DNA from 2 places in the Zhongshania aliphaticivorans genome. Region 2 is predicted to be linked to the other one. Evidence: riboswitches for the same ligand, from Rfam matches in the RefSeq annotation. Region 2 holds a riboswitch; the other holds the start of a gene.

Region 1 (5,953 bases), 2.0 Mb from region 2:
GTGCGCTGCTTGGCGCCGGTGCTGGTGAGTAAGCATCAAGACCCCGCCGTACTGGTGTTAGATGAGCAGGGCGAGTTTGTGATTCCGCTATTGTCTGGTCACGAGGGCGGCGCCAACGACTGGGGTTTTGACGTGGCGCAGCTGCTCGGCGCGCAATTTGTGCAAACCACGGCCAAACCCTATCTCAAGCCAGTGTATACCGTGGGCATGGGCTGCGAGCGACATTGCCCTGAAGACGTCTTGGCAGAGTTACTGGCGAGCTGCCTGCAGCAAGCAGGATTGTCGATGGTCGATATTCACAGCCTGAACAGCATTGATATTAAGGCTGACGAAATGGGTTTAATCAGTTTGGCCGCAAAGCACCGCTTGGCGTTTCAAACTTGGTCGGTGCCGCAACTCACGACGGTTGAGGGGCTGCTTAGTCAGCGCTCGGATTATGTATTTGCAACGGTGGGTGTATACGGCGTGGCCGAATCCGCCGCCTTGTACGCGGCCCAAGACTACGCCGGCGACAGCCCAGAATTACTGCTAAGCAAGCAGAAAAATGCCAAGGCGACCTGCGCGATAGCGCGAGCCTACCCCAAGTTGAATTCGATAGAAGCACAAAAAGGACATTGAGCGATTGTGAGTAAATTATATTTAGTAGGTATGGGCCCAGGCGACGAGCGCTTGATTACGCCGCTGGCTAGCGCCGTTATCGCCCAGTGTAGCGACGTGGTGGCCTACGGCTTGTATTTGGATTTGCTGGCAGACATGACCACCGGTAAACGCTGCCATGATTTGCCCTTGGGCGAGGAGATTGGCCGAGCGCGGTTGGCGCTAGATCTTGCCGCCAGTGGCAAGGCCACGGCGCTGGTGTCCAGCGGCGATATTGGTATTTACGCCATGGCCACTTTGGTGTTTGAGCTATTAGATCAGCAGCTTAACGGCGCAGAGCATCACCCCGAATGGCTGGCGGTCGATATTGAAGTGGTGCCGGGTATTTCGGCGATGCAGGCGGCGGCGAGCCGTGTTGGCGCCATGTTAGGCCACGATTTTTGCACGATCTCGCTCTCGGATTTGCTCACGCCTTGGCAAGTGATTGAGCAGCGTTTACACGGCGCTGGCAGCGGCGATTTTGTGGTGTCTTTTTATAATCCAGTATCTAAAAAGCGGGACTGGCAGCTGAATACCGCCCGCGACATTTTATTGCAGTATCGCCCTGCAAATACCCCAGTGGTAATCGGCCGCCAGCTCACTCGCAGCGACGAAGATATTCGTTTTACGTGCTTGGGCGATCTTAAGGCCGGCGACGTTGATATGTTCACCTTGGTGTCGGTGGGCAATCGCGAAACCCGTCATATTGTTAACGGCCGTAAAGAATGGATTTACACGCCTCGCGGTTATGCCAGCAAAGCGTAAATTTTACGACTGGCTTGCTTAAAGATTTTTAAAAAGGAAACGCTGTGAAAGTATTTTTTATAGGCGCCGGCCCCGGCGACCCAGAGTTAATCACGGTAAAAGGCCAGCGCTTAATCAGTGCCTGTCCGGTGTTGCTTTACGCTGGTTCATTGGTGCCCACCGATATTTTTGCTGGACGGCAAGGCGATGCCCTGCGGATTGTCGATACCGCGTCTTTAGACCTTGATGAAATCATGGCACATATTTCTTGGGCCAGTGAGGAGGGCCATGATGTGGCGCGGATTCACTCCGGCGACCCCTCGGTTTACGGCGCCATCGGCGAGCAAATCCGCCGCTTGCAGGCCCTAAATATTGACTATGAGATTATTCCCGGCGTGACCGCAACCTCGGCCTCGGCGGCGTGGCTCGGCAAGGAGTTAACCCTATCTGGGGTGTCGCAAACCATTATTCACACCCGCTACGAAGGCAAAACCCCATTTCCCGAGCGCGAGCGACTGCCTGCCTTGGCCGCCAGCGGCGCGACTTTGGCGATTCATTTGGGGGTGACCCGTATTCATAAAATTGTGGAGGAGCTAATTCCCCACTACGGCGCCGACTGCCCAGTGGCAGTTTGCTACCGCACCTCCTGGCCGGATCAAGATAAAGTTGTTGGCACCTTAAGCGATATTGTTGCCAAGGTACGCGACAAGAAATTTACCCGCACCAGTTTGATTTTAGTGGGCTGGGTTTTGGCCAGTGAAGACTTTAGCGACTCGTATTTATACGACCACGATAAGGCCCATGTGTATCGCCCCAAAGTTAAGCCCGCTCGTCTGCGCGATGTGAATAGCAGCGCCGCCCATCCCAGCTTAAAACAGCCGGTGCTTTAAGTTTGGAATGGGCCGAATGGTGTTAAGCAGACCGCTTCTTGCAGGCAGGTATACCGTCTAGGGCGGGCTTGCGCGCCTGCTCTTCGGCAATGAGTTCTGCTGGGAATTGGCTCATAAAACAGCAGCAGACATTGTCGTTAATCATGGTGCGGGGGCCGTGGGGATGGGCGATATGTTGGTAGCGGGCATGGCTATGGCCATGTTCATGTTGCTTTTCATATTCATGGGAATGCTCGTGCTCATGTGAATGACTGTGGGGGTGATCGTGATCGTGACTGTGCTGATACGCTGCATTGGGTTCTTGGTATTCGGCGTGGTGGTGATGTAAGTCAACTTCGCCTCGGGCGAGCCGAGCGCTAAAGTCGGCGAGTAGACCGGTTTGTTGTTGGCTGCCGTTCATGGTTTCGGCAAAGCGGGCCACAAAGGTATCGATGACTTTGGGGTGGTCGCGGAGATAATCGGCTTTGATGAACTGCACCTCGGGCTGTTCGGCGGCGACTTTATCAATATAGCTGTGAATGCGGTCAATAAGCCGGCCGCCAAACAAGAAGTAAGGAGCGACAACAATTTTTTTAAAGCCGAGCTTGCAGGCCATTTCTAAGCCCCGGCCAACCGAGGGAAAGGTGACGCCAGAGTAGACCGTCTCGGACCAGCCGAAGCCCAGGCTCTCGGCGGCGATACGGCAGAGCTTGGCGGCGTCGGCATTGGCATTAACGACCGAGGTGCCGCGACCGACGACCACCAGCATGGTGTCGTAGAGGGCGCCGGGGGCGGGAATCTCAGTGTGGCCAAGAGAATTGAGAATGCGCTGCTGAAAGGCGGCAATCATATTGCTGTGTAGGCCCAGTTCACGGCCGTAGTGAATATGCAGATCTGGGTGCTTTTGCTGGTAACTGGTGAGTACCGAGGGAATATCGTTCTGGGCGTGGGTGGCGGCAAACAGCATACCGGGAACGGCGTAAATGGTTTTTACACCTTGCTCGCGAAGCGCGTCGAGGGCCATGTGAATATTGGGCGCGGAATACTCTAAAAAGCCGTATTCGATTTTGAGTTTGGGGTAGCGCTGGCGCAGGTTTTTAGCGAGTAGGCTAAATTCCTGCTCAGCGATTTTGGCGCGGCTGCCGTGACCACAGATAAGTAAGCCGCAATTGTTGGGCAGGTTTTCTAAATTCGTCATGCGGGTGTCCATTGCGTAGAAGTGATTGAAGTAAAAGGATTGATGTAACTGATTAGCATTGAGGGATTAAGTTTGTTGATGGCGCGTAAATAAATTAATTTTTTAATAGATTTGTACTTGAATGGCTCCATATTGTTGGAGGGATTTGTGTCGTCTTTAGTTTTTGTTTTGAGAGCGGTTGGATTGTTGCGTGTTGTGCTTTTTAGGTAAAAATAGTTTTTATTTACAGGCATTTAATTCGGTTTTTGGGTTTCGATACCATATTGTTTCATTTATTTTTGGCGGTTTAAAGTAACTTTTTTAAATAGTTTTTTTTGATGAATTTAAATATTACTTAGGTTAAAGTCGCTGCGCATTTTTAGGTTCCAAGGTGATATTTTCACCGTAGCGATTAATAGGGAATTCAGTGCGTAAAATTGACTTTCGGTTTTGCGAGATTAATTGAAGCTGTCCCCGCAACTGTATGCGATGAGTGCTAATCACGGCCACTGAGTAAGGTGTTGTCACTGAACTTGGGAAGGCGATTAGCGCATTTTCTGGCGTTTTCTTAAACGCGTAGAATGAAGTCGTGAGCCAGTAGACCTGCCTGATATGCATTTACCTGATGGTCGGGGTGTGCAATCAGGCGAGTATAATCAGAGTCATTTCTGTGGCTTCTGCTATTTCCTCGTTAATTTCCCGCCGCCATTGAGATTGTTGCAATCAAGAGGCGATTCCTTTGAAAAATTCGATATTTAATCCGCTAGTAATAAGTTGTTTTGTCTTTGCATGTCCAGCATACGCGGCTGGCTTGAGTGGTGTGAGCGAGCGCAGCGCTGGTCAGCTTGAAGAAGTGCAGGTTACAGGTAGCTCGCTCGCCAATAGGGGGCTAGCCGACGCTGAGGCTGCTTCGGTAGGTACGGTTCTGGCAGCGCAAATTGCGCACCGCCCAGCGCTGCGTCCCGCCGAGTTATTAGAAACCATACCGGGTATGGTGGTGACCCAGCACAGCGGTGACGGCAAGGCGAATCAATATTTTTTGCGGGGCTTTAATTTGGATCACGGCAGCGACTTTGCTAATTATGTCGACGGCATGCCCATCAATATGGTGAGTCACGGTCATGGCCAAGGTTATACCGATCTTAATTTTTTAATTCCCGAATTGGTCGACCGCATTGTTTATCGCAAAGGTCCCTATTATGCCGAGGCGGGGGATTTTTCCTCGGCGGGTACAGCGCGAACATCTTATGCGCGGGCTATGGCAAATCAGACCGTGAAACTTACCGCGGGCGAAAACGATTATGCGCGTCTCTTGGCCTTTGGCGGAGTGGCGGCGGCAGATGGCCAGCTGGTTTATGCTTTTGAGTCTCAGCAAAACGACGGCCCATGGCAGCTGCCAGAGGGCTTTGATAAAGCCAATGGTGTATTGAAATACAGCGGTGGTGATCGCAAGCAAGGTTATTCGCTGACGGCCATGGCCTATGAAGCGGATTGGACCTCGACAGATCAGATTCCCCAGCGCCTAGTGGCTGAGGGCAGCGTGGATCGCTATGGTTCCCTAGATGACAGCACGGGTGGCGACACCCACCGCTATAGCCTGTCGGCTGAAATTTGGTCGGTATTGAACGATGGTCTGAATCTGCAAAGTCAATTTTACGTGGTGGATTATGCGCTGCGTTTAAGCTCTAACGCGAGTTATTACTCCCGCGATAACAGTGACGACCCCGAGGTGCGCGGTGACCAATTTACCCAATTCGATAATCGCCTGACTCTCGGCGGCCAGCTAGATTTTACGCAGGCCCTAAGCGCGGTACATGAATTGCGCTACGGCGGTGAATGGCGACTGGACGATATTAACGACGTGGGTGTGGGCTTTAGCCAGCGAGGCCTAATATACGATCTGTTTGCCAGCGCGGCGGTGGAAGAGCAGGCGCTCGGTGTATACAGCAGCGTACACAGCCAATGGACGGCGTGGTTTGCCTCAATCGCGGGTTTGCGCTACCAAACCATTGATGTGGCGGTAGCCGATAAGCTTGACGCGACGGCGGGTGGCAGCGACCGCGAGGCCTTGTTGTCGCCCAAATTATCACTGCGCTTTGGCCCATTCGCGACCACGGAGTTCTTCATTAATTATGGCGAGGGCTTTCACAGCAATGATGCGCGGGGTGTAGTGAGAAGGGAAAGTGCAGTGCCGCTGATATCTTCGTCGGTCGGCTATGAATTGGGGATGCGCAGCTTGCTGGCCAATGATATTCAGCTGTCGGTGGTGGCGTTTCGTTTAGATTTAGACTCAGAGTTGGTGTTTGTTGGCGATGAGTCGACAACCGAACCTCGGGATGCCAGCCGTCGCCAAGGCCTTGAGGTGAGCGTATTTTATCAGCCGGTGGACTGGTTTGTATTGGATATGGATGTTGCCTCGTCGGAAACCGAGTTTAAGCAACTGCAGGTCGACGAGGGGCAGGTATTGGGCAAATATGTGCCCGACAGCGTTGAACAGGTCTTTGCTATGGGCGCGAGTATCGATTTA
Region 2 (5,953 bases):
GTCCAGCCAGTCGCGGTTTTCTTCGCCCATACCACCGGCGATGATGGCCTCGGGGTCGGCGGCCAGTACCGCTTCATTGTCGATGCGGGCGCTGAGATTAGGCAAGTTGCCAAACACATTCATGCCGCCGCAAATGCGGGTGGCCTCGCTAATAATATGCTCATTATTAACGGTCATTAGAGGGTTGCTCCATATTTGCTGGAACACCGTAACGGGCGCCGACTGGCTGTAGCGATCTTCTAGTTCGGCAATGCCCGCGCGGAATTTATCCGCCGCGAGTTTGGCCTGTGTCTCACTGCCCGCGAGTTTGCCAAGCCTTTCTAGGCTGGAGCTTACGTCGTCAAAATCATTGAGCTGGGTATAGTAGATTGTGAGGCCAAGTGACTTTAATTTTGCTAATTGCTCGGCGGGATTACCTTCAATCCACGCAATTAGTAAATCAGGTTTTTGCGCCAGAATCGCTTCTTGGTCAAAGCGATTATAGCTACCAACCCTAGGTAGTGCTTTTGCCGCCTCGGGATAGTCGCAATAGCTCACGGCGGCAATGACTTGATCACCGCCGCCAGCGGCGTAGATCAGCTCAGTCGCACCAGGTGATAAAGCAATAATGCGCTGTGCGGGTTTGCTCAGGCAGACTTCCGCGCCGCTATCATCTTGCACGCAGATGTCGGCTAACGCCGAACCGGCTGCAAATAGCGCGCTGAGAATGACTGCAACAGTGGTTTTCAACGCTACCACTCCACACCCTTGCGCGCTTTTATACCATTGTGAAAGGCGTGCTTGGTATCGTCGATCATCGACACGGTATCGGCCAGTTGTTTGAGCGGTACCGGTGCGCCGCGGCCTGTGACAATGACGCTTTGCTCGCGGGGGCGATTGCGCAGGGCTTCGTAAACTTCTTCGGCGTCGAGATAACCGTATTTTAAAACGTAGGTGATTTCGTCGAGCAATACCAGATGAATGGTTTCATCTTGCAAGAGCAGCTTGGTTTTCTGCCAGGCTTGCTGGGCGGCTTCGCGGTCTTGTTCTTTGTTTTGGGTTTCCCACGTAAAACCGGAACCCATCACAATAAACGGGACTTCTGGACAGCGCTGCTGAATAAAATTGCGCTCGCCACAGTCCCAGGTGCCTTTAATAAATTGTACTACGGCTGCTTTATAACCGTGGCCCAAGGCGCGGATCACCGTGCCAAAGCCCGAGCTGGATTTACCCTTGCCGGGGCCGCTGAGCACGATAAGGACCCCGCGCTCCTCGGTGGCCTGCGCGACTTTTTCGTCGATCATGGCCTTTTTGATTTGCATGCGTTTCTGGTGTTTTTCGTCGTCACTCAGTGTAGTCATTAGGTCACCTGTTAAATGTACACCACCAATTGCACGCAAGTGGTGGTGTTAAAAACAACGGTAATGATACCTGTTATTTGGGTGTGTAGGTGATGGTTAGCATGGCTTCACGGCCAATAGTTTGATAGTCACCTAGTCCGCCCCGGGCAGTAACATAGTCGCGGTCAAAAATGTTTTTCAGGGCTAAGTTAAGCCTGAGTTGCTCGTTGAAGCGATATGATACGGCTGTGTCGATCACGGTGTATCCGCCTAAGCGATCAGTGTTGTTGGTGTCTTCATAGCGTTTGCCAACAAAGCGTAAGCTGGCGCTGGCGCCCCACTGTTGCCACTGGCGATCAGCATCAATATTAAATTGTTTGCTGGCTCGACGCCGCAAATCTTTGTTCGTGCTGGTGTCGGTGGCGTCGAGTAAGGTGGCGTTGGCTTCAATATTCCACTGATAGAGGCTTGTTGCCATGCTTAGCTCAAGACCTTTTATTTCGGCACCTTTGATCTGGTCGGGGCCAAATGTTGCCGGATTGTATTGAATTAATTCATCGACATCATTTTGAAAATAGCTGGCTCCCCAGGTTCCCCAGGCTTGATCGACCCGCAATTCTAATTCACGATTTTCTGAGGTTTCTGGCTTTAAAGTTGCCACGCCGTAAAAGGGGTAATATAAGTCATTAAAGGTGGGAGCATTAAAGCCTTCGCCGTAAGAGGCAATAAGTTTAACGGGCTTAGCAAGCTGAATGCCCACCGAGGCATTGCCGGTGTCATAGGTGCCAAATTGCTCGTTGTCGTCATTGCGGCCGCCGATCGTTAGGTCGACGATACCGAAATCGGCTTGCCACTGGGCGAAAATCGCCTTGTTGGCGCGGCTGTCTTCGCCATAATTCAGGTTGCTATCGACTTCGTCGAGCAGGCGTTCAAACCCCACAGTGAGTACATGGCTGTCACTGAGTAGCCAGTCATTTTGTAGACTATAAATTTTGCGGGTGGTGTCAAAATTATCACCGCTCACACCGACGGCGCTGGGTTCCACATAATGATGTTTGACCTGCGACTGATCCTTTGACTCACCGGCAGATAAAGTCAGCAGCCAGTTTTGCAAGAGCTGGAATTCTCCGCGGATATTGGCGACATTAACCTCGCTGACGCTGTAGGGCGAGCAACTATAAATAGCAAAAGGGGTGCCGTAGCAGTTGGTGTCGTAATCACTTTCGCTGCGGCTGTTTTGGTATAGCGCAAATATGCTGGCGCGCTCGTTAATTTTATGGCTCGCCGTTAGGTTGAAAGCGGTTTGTTCAAAGCCGTCTTTGTCGCCGTGCACCCCGGATTTGCTTTCGCTATTATCGATACCGTCAGTATTTTCTTGCAGAGCGCTAAGATTAAACTGCGTTTGGCTATTGCCACCGCTTATGGCTGCCAGAGCTTTACTGCTACCCTGAGTGCCAATGCCCAGTTGCAGCATGGGCTTTACACCGTCGGTGTCGTGGTATTTGCGGGTGATAATATTCACGACGCCACCGATGGCCTCAGAGCCATATAAGCTAGAGCGCGAGCCACGCACAATCTCCACTCGCTCAATTAGTTCTGGGGGTAGATTGGTTAGCGACGGGCTGCCGAGAGTGGCTGAACCAATGCGCACGCCATCGATTAAGACCAACGTATGGTTGCTTTGATTGCCGCGTAGAAACAGGCTGGTATTGGCGCCCCGCCCGCCATTGCGGACGAATGTCACGCCCACCGCACGAGACAGCAGTTCTTGCAAGTCTACTGGCTGAATACGCTCAATATCGGCGCGCTCAAATACTGTGACCGGTGCCAAGCTGTCGGCAATCGATTGCTCGGTGCGGGTCGCAGTGACGATGGTAGTTTCCATCTCGCTGTGGGACTGGGCCGACGTAGCCGATGCCGCAATGCTTAAAACACCGCTTAATGCGCTTAATGTGAATTTGTTCATGGTTAACCTCAAAGCTAGCTAGGGAAGCAATGAGGGAGGGGTAGGGGCTATATACAAGTATACGACCGCTGATGGAGCCCTCCGCTTCATCGGGTGAATCGGTAGTAGGCCGGTTCCGGGCTTGCCCTATCTTGTACTCGACAGTGGCTTACCGTTGCGGGGGCAGCGTCGGACTTGGTGGTGTTCTGTATGAACACGCCTCACCGGACTTCCCGTTTAACTCATCGCCGCGAATAACGCGGGCTTGAGCACCTATTACGTGGCGCGCACTCTACGGCTATGGTGCTATTTTGTCAAATTATGTAAGGCCGAGAAGCGGTAGCTTAGACGCGATTTTGTAATGAAATCCGTTGAACGTCGTCGAGCAGGTGTTGATTGGCGGGTAGGCTTAAGCCCTGTTCTGCGGCGAGCCGACACAGATAACCCGTAATCGCCTCAATCTCGGTTTCTTTGCCAGATTCAATATCTTGAAGCATGGAAGAACGGTTGTTCGCGGTAGCGCGGGCAACGTCCAATACTTGCTGGTGTAAGTTGGCGAGCTCTTGGTCGAGGTTCAGGATTTTGCTGAGCTTTAGAATTTCTTCTACCACGCTAGCGATTTGTGCTAGGGCTTCTGGCTTGTCGAGCAATTCGCCATTGCGGCAGCGATGAATAACCGTGAGGGGGTTGATCGCGCAATTAATAGCGAGCTTGCGCCAAAGCACGGCGTCAATATTGTCCCTTGGTGATACTGTTAGTGGTGCAAAACTCAGGGATTGAGCGATGGCGTCTACCTTGTCAGCTGCGCTGCCAATTAAGGTTTGGCCGCGCCCGGCGTGAACGACCGCAAAGCGGCTGGGTCGGTAAGCGCCCTCGGTGGTGGAGGCTTTAAATAGTCGTGCTTTGGGGAATTGCTGCTGGACTTGCTCGGCGATACCGAGGCCGTTTTGTAATAGCACCAAGCTGGCGTCGGGCTGAATATACTCTGCTATCGCTGCCAATGCCGTAAGGGTTTGCTGGGCTTTGGTGGTGATCAGCAGCTGTTGAATGGGGGCTGCGATTGTTGCTGGGCAGCGGGCGGGAATTTTGAGTAAGTCAGTTTGCCCGTTAGCCGTGAAGCGAATGCCGCCGTGCTGGCGATAAGCTGCTAAGCTGCTGTGGTCACGAAAGATGAGTTCAGTATTACGGCCGCTGCGCTGGGCATAGCAGGCCCATAAGCTGCCAATGGCGCCAGCGCCAAGAATCGACCATATTGGATTCGCGGTGTTGCTCACTGTGCTTTTCTGTACATTTGCTTGGTCCTACACATTCAGTCCGCAGTCTCGGGATGCTAAACTGCGCGGCGCAACATAACAAAGGAATTTAGGCTATGCCAGCGTTTGATATTGTCTCAGAAGTGGATTTACACATCTTTACCAATGCCGTTGATCAGGCAGGACGGGTCATTGAAACCCGTTTTGACTTTAAAGGTGTGGATGCGCGTTTTGAACGTGACGGATTGACGGTAACCATGTTCGCAGAGGCGGAATTTCAATTACAGCAAATGGAAGACCTGCTGCGTGCTGCGTTAGTAAAAGTGAAAATCGACCCCCTCGCTATGGAAATGGGTGATGTGAAGGGCGCGGGTAAGCAGGTAAAGCAGTTGGTTACCATGCAAAGCGGTCTGACCTCGGATGTGGCGCGCAAAATCGTTAAATTGATTAAAGACCGTAAACTCAAAGTGCAAAGCCAAATTCAAGATGAACAAGTGCGGGTAACGGGTAAAAAACGCGATGATTTGCAAGAAGTGATGGCGATATTGCGCGCCGAAGAGCTGGATCAGCCCCTTCAGTTCACTAATTTCCGAGATTGATCGCGATTTTCGTGCGTCAGCGCAAGGGCTGAATTTTCCGCTCTTGCATTCGCTGTCCAGCAAGCCAGAATGAACGCACTTTATACTCGGAACCGGCCATGACTGAACAGTCCCCACCGCCCATGCCAAGCCCAGCCCCCCTGACTTGGCAGCAGGCGATTTTTAATCGCCATATGTTTATCTGTGTATTAACCGGTTTTGCCTCTGGTTTGCCCCTGTATTTCTTGATTCAACTGGTCCCGGCTTGGTTGCGCAGCGAGGGTGTGGGCCTGACTGAGATTGGCTTGTTTGCGTTGATTGGCTTTCCCTATAACTGGAAGTTTGTTTGGGCGCCGTTGATGGACCGCTATGTACCGCCATTTTTTGGGCGGCGGCGGGGGTGGATGTTAATCAGTCAGCTAGGCTTGATCGTGTCGATGGCGGTGTTGGGCTTTATCGACCCCAAGTTTTCGGTGGGGCTTGTCGCCTACGGCGCGGCGGCGGTGGCCTTTTGCAGTGCCAGCCAAGATGTGGTGCTTGATGCTTATCGGCGGGAATTATTACGCGATGATGAGTTAGGGCTGGGCAATGCGATTCACGTGCAAGCCTATCGCTTGGCGGGTTTAGTGCCGGGCTCGATTGGGGTGATTCTGGGTGACTATTTACCGTGGAGTACGGTGTTTATGGTCATGGCTGCGTTCATGCTGATCGGTGTGGCGATGACCCTGTGGATTGAGGAGGCGGCGGACGCCAGTATTGCGCCGCTGAGTTTGCGGGCGGCGATTGTTGAGCCATTCAAAGAGTTTGTTAATCGTAAAGGTTGGGCTAGCGCGCTCTACTTGCTGCTGTTTTTGTTTC

Evidence for each region. Region 2 has a riboswitch for cobalamin ahead of AZF00_RS14385 (TonB-dependent receptor domain-containing protein). Riboswitches for the same ligand answer to the same signal wherever they lie in the genome.
Region 1: another riboswitch for cobalamin. It lies ahead of AZF00_RS05470 (TonB-dependent receptor); the one in region 2 lies ahead of AZF00_RS14385 (TonB-dependent receptor domain-containing protein).

Annotation. Positions count from the first base shown of each region.
Region 1 is NZ_CP014544.1:1,251,657-1,257,609, forward strand. It holds gene AZF00_RS05445 (cobalamin biosynthesis protein) at 1-618, shown strand, start outside; gene cobJ (precorrin-3B C(17)-methyltransferase) at 625-1,401, shown strand; gene cobM (precorrin-4 C(11)-methyltransferase) at 1,446-2,270, shown strand; gene AZF00_RS05460 (sirohydrochlorin chelatase) at 2,293-3,447, opposite strand; cobalamin riboswitch at 3,791-4,050, shown strand; gene AZF00_RS05470 (TonB-dependent receptor) at 4,166-5,953, shown strand, end outside.
Region 2 is NZ_CP014544.1:3,251,825-3,257,777, reverse strand. It holds gene AZF00_RS14395 (cobalamin-binding protein) at 1-738, opposite strand, end outside; gene cobO (cob(I)yrinic acid a,c-diamide adenosyltransferase) at 732-1,340, opposite strand; gene AZF00_RS14385 (TonB-dependent receptor domain-containing protein) at 1,414-3,285, opposite strand; cobalamin riboswitch at 3,376-3,556, opposite strand; gene AZF00_RS14380 (2-dehydropantoate 2-reductase) at 3,609-4,538, opposite strand; gene AZF00_RS14375 (YajQ family cyclic di-GMP-binding protein) at 4,634-5,116, shown strand; gene AZF00_RS14370 (AmpG family muropeptide MFS transporter) at 5,215-5,953, shown strand, end outside.